DNA from 2 places in the Pantoea sp. C2G6 genome. Region 1 is predicted to be linked to the other one. Evidence: riboswitches for the same ligand, from Rfam matches in the RefSeq annotation. Region 1 holds a riboswitch; the other holds the start of a gene.
The links. A riboswitch is a leader RNA that binds a small molecule or an ion and turns the genes downstream of it on or off. The one in region 1 is predicted to bind thiamine pyrophosphate.

Region 2: linked by a shared signal. The riboswitch ahead of tenA (thiaminase II) and the one ahead of ACCW71_RS07805 (FAD-dependent oxidoreductase) in region 1 are both predicted to bind thiamine pyrophosphate.

Annotation. Positions count from the first base shown of each region.
Region 1 is NZ_JBGMNJ010000004.1:87,380-91,193, forward strand. Features, by position in the region: gene ACCW71_RS07790 (diguanylate cyclase domain-containing protein) at 1-11, shown strand, start outside; gene ACCW71_RS07795 (alkene reductase) at 110-1,228, shown strand; gene ACCW71_RS07800 (ArsR/SmtB family transcription factor) at 1,245-1,565, shown strand; TPP riboswitch at 1,591-1,710, shown strand; gene ACCW71_RS07805 (FAD-dependent oxidoreductase) at 1,847-2,785, shown strand; gene thiS (sulfur carrier protein ThiS) at 2,775-2,972, shown strand; gene ACCW71_RS07815 (thiazole synthase) at 2,975-3,733, shown strand; gene ACCW71_RS07820 (ThiF family adenylyltransferase) at 3,743-3,814, shown strand, end outside.
Region 2 is NZ_JBGMNJ010000004.1:271,756-275,569, reverse strand. Features, by position in the region: gene ACCW71_RS08680 (ABC transporter permease) at 1-441, opposite strand, end outside; gene ACCW71_RS08675 (ABC transporter ATP-binding protein) at 438-1,178, opposite strand; gene tenA (thiaminase II) at 1,175-1,876, opposite strand; TPP riboswitch at 1,947-2,049, opposite strand; gene ACCW71_RS08665 (6-phospho-beta-glucosidase) at 2,134-3,564, opposite strand; gene ascF (PTS cellobiose/arbutin/salicin transporter subunit IIBC) at 3,582-3,814, opposite strand, start outside.

The DNA.
Region 1 (3,814 bases):
TCCAGCCATAGCGGGAGTGATTACGCTGCCATCCAGCACAGATTACATATTTACAAATTTAAATGTGTAAATATAATGACGCCTCTTTGTTTCATTGAGGATTTTCGTTATGCCGTCTCTTTTCTCCCCTCTGACGCTGGGTGATTTAACGCTTCGTAACCGTATCGTACTGCCGCCGCTGACCCGCTGTCGCAGCGAGCAGCCGGGAAATATTCCCGGCGACAGGATGGTGGAATATTACCGTCAGCGCGCCGGCGCGGGGCTGATGATTACGGAAGGCACCCAGATTGAACCGCGCGGCCAGGGCTATGCCTGGACACCGGGTATTCACAGCGAAGAACAGGTGGCTGGCTGGAAGCGGGTCACTGACGCCGTTCATGAGCAGGGCGGCACGATCTTCTGCCAGCTTTGGCACGTTGGCCGGGTCTCACATACTGAACTTCAGCCAGGCAAACAGCCGCCGGTTGCCCCCTCAGCCGTGGCCGCGACCCAGGTCAGGGTCTTTATTGAAACCGGGCCCGCCGCCGGGATCTTAACCGCACCCAGTGAACCGCGTGAACTTACCACGGCCGAAGTGAAAGAGGTGGTCGGACTCTACCGACGCGCGGCGGAAAACGCCAAAAGGGCGGGTTTCGACGGCGTCGAGCTACATTCCGCCAACGGGTATCTGATCAATCAGTTTATCTCTGAGCACACCAATTTCCGCAGCGATGAATATGGCGGCTCGCCTGAAAATCGCCTGCGTTTCCTGCGCGAAGTGACGGAAGCGGTCAGTTCGGTGTTTGGCAGCCACCGCGTCGGCGTCCGGTTTGCGCCGCTGTTTTCCAGCACGGATGAGGAGCGCGTCTATCTGGGACTGGTCGAAAGCGATCCGCACGCGACCTACATCGGCGCCGCACAGCTGCTGAATGAGCTGGAGGTGGGGTATCTCTCCATCGCGGAAGCGGACTGGGATAACAGCCCTGAGATGCCGGAGAGTTTCCGCGCGGCGCTGCGGGAAACCTTCCGCTCACCGATCATCTATTCTGGCCGTTATACCCAGGAAAAAGCGCAACGCATGCTGGAAAAAGGGTGGGGCGATCTGGCGGGCTTTGGCCGCACCTTTATCGCCAATCCCGATCTGCCGGAACGGCTGAGAGCGGGCCATCCGCTCAATGCGGTGGATCACAGCTCCCTGTATGGCGGTGATGAGAAAGGATATACTGACTATCCTTTTTACTCATCCTGATATTTTGTGAGGCGGCATGTCACCGGAAAATGCCCTTAAGTTACTCGCCAACCCTACCCGGGTGGCCGTGCTTAAGTGGCTGAAAAATCCTGAAGAAGCGTTTGCGGGCTATTCTCAGCTCTTTCCCTTCGATCAGTATGGCGTCTGTGCCAGTCTCATTCAGGATAAGGCGGGCCTCTCGCAGCCCGCCACCTCGCTCTGTCTGAAGGCGCTGCACAGCGCCGGGCTGGTTGAGGCCAGCAAAGTGGGCAAGTGGACCTACTACCGCCGTAATGAGCAGCGTATTAACGCAATCACCGCGGCAGTGGCCCAGGCGCTGCAAGAGCTCCAGGCTTGACGAAGCTCCTCACTTCACTTACAACTAAAGCCGTCAGGGGAGTCTCGCCGGAGAGACTGAGAGGCTAATAGCGCACCGCGCGGCTTAGCGACCCTTAGAACCTGACCCAGTTGATACTGGCGTAGGAAGACGGGTATCGCTGTTTCTGATACTTGCCGCAAGGGCGCGTTCACCTCGCTCTCGCCTTTTCCCTTCTGGTATCACGGGTCTTCGCATCGTTATGACGAGGCCGCTATGACCCACAACTCCCTGAATTATGCATCTCCCGTCCGGTGGACATCATGAGCCGTTGGTCGGTACTCGGCAGCGGCGTTGCCGGGCTCTGTGTCGCTACGCTGCTGGCGGAACGCGGAGAAACTGTCGAGATCGTGACCCGCCCCGACTGTCGCGCGGCCTCCCACTGGGCCGGAGGGATGCTCGCCCCCTGGTGTGAAGCGGAGAGTGCGCCGCCGCAGGTGATTGAATGGGGACAGCATGCCGCAGGCTGGTGGGCCAGGCGCGTCGAGGGCGTGGTGCAGCACGGCACGCTGGTGGTGGCACCACCTCGCGACAGCCGGGAACTGACGCGCTTCGCCAGCATGACGCAGCAGCATCAGTGGGTTGCACCCGCTGAGATTGAGCCGGAGCTGGAAAACCGCTTTGCCCGTGGCCTGTTTTTCGCTGCTGAGGCGCATCTCGATCCGCGCCATGCCATGCAGCAACTGCGCGATAAGCTGCAACAGGCGGAGGTGGCGATCCACAGCGGTCAACCCAGCGGGCAGATTATCGACTGTCGCGGCATTCACGCCGCTCAGCAACAGCCCGCCCTGCGGGCGGTGCGCGGTGAGATGCTGATCCTGCATACCCCCGAAATCCACTTTTCCCGTCCGGTCCGGCTGCTGCATCCGCGCTTTCCCTGCTACCTGGTGCCGCGTGCGGACGGGCACTTTATGCTGGGCGCTACCATGGTTGAGAGCCATGACAGCAGCGCGATCAGCGCCAGGGCGATGATGGAGCTGCTCAGCGCGGCGTATACGCTGCACCCGGCGCTGGCCGAAGCGCGAATCGTGGAGAGTGGCACCGGTCTGCGTCCCGCCTATCACCACAATCTGCCAGAAGTGCGCTATGAAGAGGGCCGTTTTTCACTGAATGGTCTCTATCGCCACGGCTTTTTGCTGGCACCGATCATGGCCGAAAAATTAATGCAGCAACTGACTCAGGAGGGTAATCATGCAAGTTGAACTCAATGGCCGCGCCATCGAAACCGGAGCCAGCACGCTGGCGGAGCTGATGCAGGAGCAGCAGATCGATCCCCGCACGGTCGCCACCGCGCTGAACGGTGAGTTTGTGCCGCGCAGCCGTTATGCCAGCCAGAAACTTGCGGCGGGCAACCAGCTTGAAATTCTGTCACCGATGCAGGGAGGTTAACCATGTTCTATCAGTTTGCCCCGACATCCCGCTTCCTGCTTGGCACCGCTGGCTACCCTTCGCCGGAGATCCTGCAACAGGCGATAGCGCGCTCAGGCGCGGAGATTATTACCGTCAGCCTGCGGCGGGAAGGCAGCGACGGCGGCGCTTTCCGCAACCTGCTGCAACAGCTCAACACGCGAATCCTGCCCAATACCGCTGGCTGTCACACGGTGAAAGAGGCGGTTACCACGGCGCAGATGGCGCGTGAACTGTTCGATACGCCCTGGATCAAGCTGGAGGTGATCGGCCATGCCGACACGCTGCAACCCGATCCTTTTGCGCTGGTCGAAGCCGCCCGCATCCTCTGCGCCGACGGATTCCAGGTGTTTCCCTACACCACGGAAGATCTGATTGTCGGCGAGAAATTACTGGAGGCGGGCTGCGAAGTGCTGATGCCGTGGGGCGCGCCGATCGGCTCCGGCCAGGGATTACGCAACATCGAGGGGCTGCGGGCGATGCGGGCCTGGTTCAAAGATGTGCCGCTGATTATCGATGCCGGTATCGGCGCGCCGTGTCAGGCGGCGCAGGCGATGGAGATGGGCTTTGATGGCGTGCTGCTTAACACCGCCGTGGCGAAAGCCCGCGATCCGGTGCGGATGGCCGGTGCCTTTGCCGGTGCTATCCACGCCGGGCACGAGGCGTTTCAGGCGGGGCTGATGGAGCAGCGTGAGATGGCATTCGCCTCCACCCCGATTTTTGGTCTGGCAGAGTTCAGTTAAGGAGTGGTGATGACACGTTATCAGCGACAAACGATGTTGCCGGAGATTGGTGAAGCGGGACAGCAGCGCCTGAGCCGGTCG
Region 2 (3,814 bases), 180 kb from region 1:
GGGGCTGACGCGGCGCAGGCCGTCAAAAAAGGCGGAAGTGACCGGGAAGAAGATCACCAGCACCGCCATCGCCACTTTGGCGCTCATGCCGAAGCCAAACCACAGCACCAGCAGCGGAGCCAGCGCGAACACCGGAATCGCCTGACTGGTGATGACCAGCGGCATCATCCAGCGTTGCAGCCAGGGCGAAAAGGTCATCCCCAGCGCCAGCAGCGCACCCAGCAGCACGCCAAGCGCCATGCCGCTGAGGATTTCGCTCAGGGTCATCAGGCTGTGGTAGCCGAGATAGCTGGCGTTTTGCCACAGCGCCACGGCCACCGCTGCCGGTGAGGGCAGCAGAAAGGCGGGAATCGAGGTCAGCGTCGCAAGCCACCATAGCGCAATCAGTCCGGCAGAGAGGGTCAGCCCGCGGCGCAGCGCGGTGAATTGATGGCGGTTCATCCGGCCACCCTGGTCAGCTGTTGCAGCAGCGCCGCCTGGCTGCGGAGCAGGCCGATGTCATCGGCTGCGCGCGGCGGCTGACCGGCCAGCGGTGGAGAGGATTCGATGCCCGCTTTGCCAATCACCAGCAGGTGGTGGCTGAGCCGACAGGCTTCCGCTGGGTCATGGGTGATCAGCAGTACGGTGTGACCGGCCAGCACTTCAGCGGCCAGCGTCTGGATGCGGGCGCGGGTCAGGGCGTCCAGCGCCGAGAAGGGCTCATCCATCAGCACGATCGGCTGACGGCTGTAGAGGGTACGGGCCAGCGCGGCGCGCTGCCGCATCCCTCCCGACAGCGTGGCGGGCAGGGCGCTGGCGTAGCGCGCCAGTCCTACCCGCGCCAGCAGATGGTGCGCCCATTCGCGGTCGGCTTTTTCCCCCCGCAGGCGACTGGCGAGGCAGACATTCTGCTCCACGGTCAGCCAGGGATAGAGTAAATCCTGCTGGCTCATCCAGGCGATGCGTCCGGCCAGCGGCAGGCCGTCGCTGCCGCTGATCTCTCCGGCGGTCGGCTCTGCCAGACCGGCAATCACCCGCATCAGGCTGCTTTTACCGACCCCGCTGGCCCCCAGCAACGCGGTAAACGTCCCGCCAGCGATCTCCAGACTGAGCTGGCTGAACAGCTGCTGCTGACCCACCCGCAGCGAGAGCTGGCGAATCGAAATGCCGGGCGGCGCTTCGGCGCAGGCGGGGATCACCGGCTGCTCCCCGTATCCGCGGCGTGACGCAGGCCCATTTGCCAGAAAGCGGACTCCAGCTGCGTGGCGGTGGTGAAGATCGTCGCCAGCCGATCGAAGCGTTGCTCCCCCGCGCACTGCCGGGCCAGGTTTTCAAACAGCGACAGCGAGGCGCGCACCCCGGAGAGATAGCCCTCGTCACCATAATTTTCAATCCAGGCGGCGTAAGGATTGCCGGTGAAGCGGGTATCGGGATGCCGGAGCAGCGTCAGGCCGATTTCCGCGTAACCGGCGACGCACGGCATCAGCGCGGTGAGCAGCTCCAGCGCATCTCCACTGTGGCCGACATCCAGCACGTAGCGGGTGTAGTTAAGGGTTTCCATCGCCTCAGGCTGGCTCACCACGTCCGCTTCATCGATTCCCCACTGCTGGCAGTAGCGGAGGTGCAGCGGCAGTTCGCTGACGATGGCATTAAGTGATGCCGCCGCGCTGCGCAACGCGGCGGGGTCCGAGAGTTTGCTGACCAGCAGGCCATAGGCGCGGGCGAAGTGCAGCAGAAACAGGTAGTCCTGGGTCAGGTAGTGGCGAAAGGCGGCGGCGGGCAGGGTTCCCTGACCGAGCTGCTGCACAAAATCATGGGTGACATAGGCGTGCCAGTGCGCGCCCGCCTGCTGGCGCAGACGGCCATAAAAACCGGTGTCGAAAAGCGGATGTGACATAGGATCTCCATTCATCAGGGAGATCCGGGCATACGGTCTGGAACAGGGAAAATCGCAGGAGATGAAGCAGAGCATGCTGCCGACCCGTCCCTTCGCTGGCATGACCCAGATCAGGTTCAAAGGGTTCGGCTTACGCCATCTCAGCCCATAACAGGACACCCCTCGGAGAGAGCTGTTATACGATAATTACCGCCGGAGTACAACGCCAGCCGCGCGGTTCACTAAAAGGGCTGCATGACGGGCATAACGTGACAACGTCACTCAAGATCCTCGCCGTTGCTGGCGATCACCTTCTTATACCACCAGAACGATTTTTTCCGCGTGCGCGCCAGCGTCCCGTTACCGCGGTCGTCACGGTCCACATAGACAAAGCCGTAACGTTTGCTCATCTCGCCGGTTGACGCCGCCACCAGGTCGATACAGCCCCAGCTGGTGTAGCCCATTACCGGTACGCCGTCAGCGATGGCGTCGCCCATCGCCCGGATATGCTCGCGCAGGTAGCTGATGCGATAGTCGTCATTGATCTCGCCGCTGGCGCTGATCTCATCGTGCGCGCCCAGGCCGTTCTCCACCAGAAACAGCGGCTTCTGGTAGCGGTCATACATCATGTTCATGGTGATGCGCAGCCCCAGCGGATCGATGCCCCAGCCCCATTCGCTGCGTGGCAGATGGGGGTTAGTCAGTGATTTCACCACGTTGGCGGCGCTGCTGTTCTGCTCATTCATCTCCGCAGAGGCGCAGCGTGAGGCGTAATAGCTGAATGAAACAAAATCAACGCTGTTTTTGAGGATCTCCACATCGCCGTCAGCGATCGCCAGGGTGACGCCCTTGTCCCGGAAGAGTCGGGCGGCGTAGCGCGGATAAGCCCCGCGTGCCTGGACATCGATAAAGAACAGGTTTTCGCGATCTTTCTCCAGCGCCGCCCAGACATCTTCCGGTTTGCTCGACCAGGGATAGAAATTGCCGCCTGCCAGCATACAGCCGACCTGATTGGCCGGATTGACCTCATGCGCGATGCGGGTCACCAGCGCGCTGGCCACCAGCTCATGGTGCGCCGCCTGATACTTGACCTGCTCCCGGTTCTCCCCCGGCGCGAACACCAGCCCGGCCCCGGAGAACGGGCTGTGCAGCAGGATATTAATCTCGTTAAAGGTCAGCCAGTATTTCACCAGACCATCAAACGCCTCAAAGCAGCTGCGGGCATAGCGGGCAAAAAAGTCGATCATTTTACGGTTACGCCAGGAGCCATACTCCGTCACCAGATGCATCGGCACATCGAAGTGGCACAGCGTCACCAGCGGCTCGATCTGATATTTGCGGCACTCTTCGAACAGCGCACGATAAAAGGCGATCCCTTCCGGGTTTGGCGTCAGTTCGTCGCCGTTGGGATAGAGCCGGCTCCAGGCAATCGAGGTGCGGAACACGCTGAATCCCATCTCCGCCATCAGGGCAATATCCTGCGGATAGCGGTGATAAAAATCGATAGCGTCATGGCTGGGATAGAACTCCTCCTCACGCAGCGTCAGGCGTGGCTCCAGACCCAGCTTGACCGCCATCCGATCCGGCCCCAGCGGGATCATATCGACGGTGGTTAAACCCTTTCCGCCTTCGCGGAATCCGCCTTCAGACTGGTTAGCGGCCAGCGCTCCCCCCCATAAAAATCCCTGCGGGAACCTTGATTCAGACATGTCATCCTCTTTGCGGGTCAGTGCGACCCTTTGGTCACGATTGATACGTTATTTGCTTCAGTGATGGGCGCGGCCTGTTGTGCGCCAGCAGGCTCCGGTTCTGCCTCTGTCTCTGGAATATCCTCAAAACCCAGCAGCAGGGTCAGCACAAAGGAGAGCACCACCGAGAGCACCATCACCGCCCCGACCCAGACAATGCTCATTGGATGGGTCGGATCGAAAAACTGCACGCTGGTAAACAGGCCCGGTG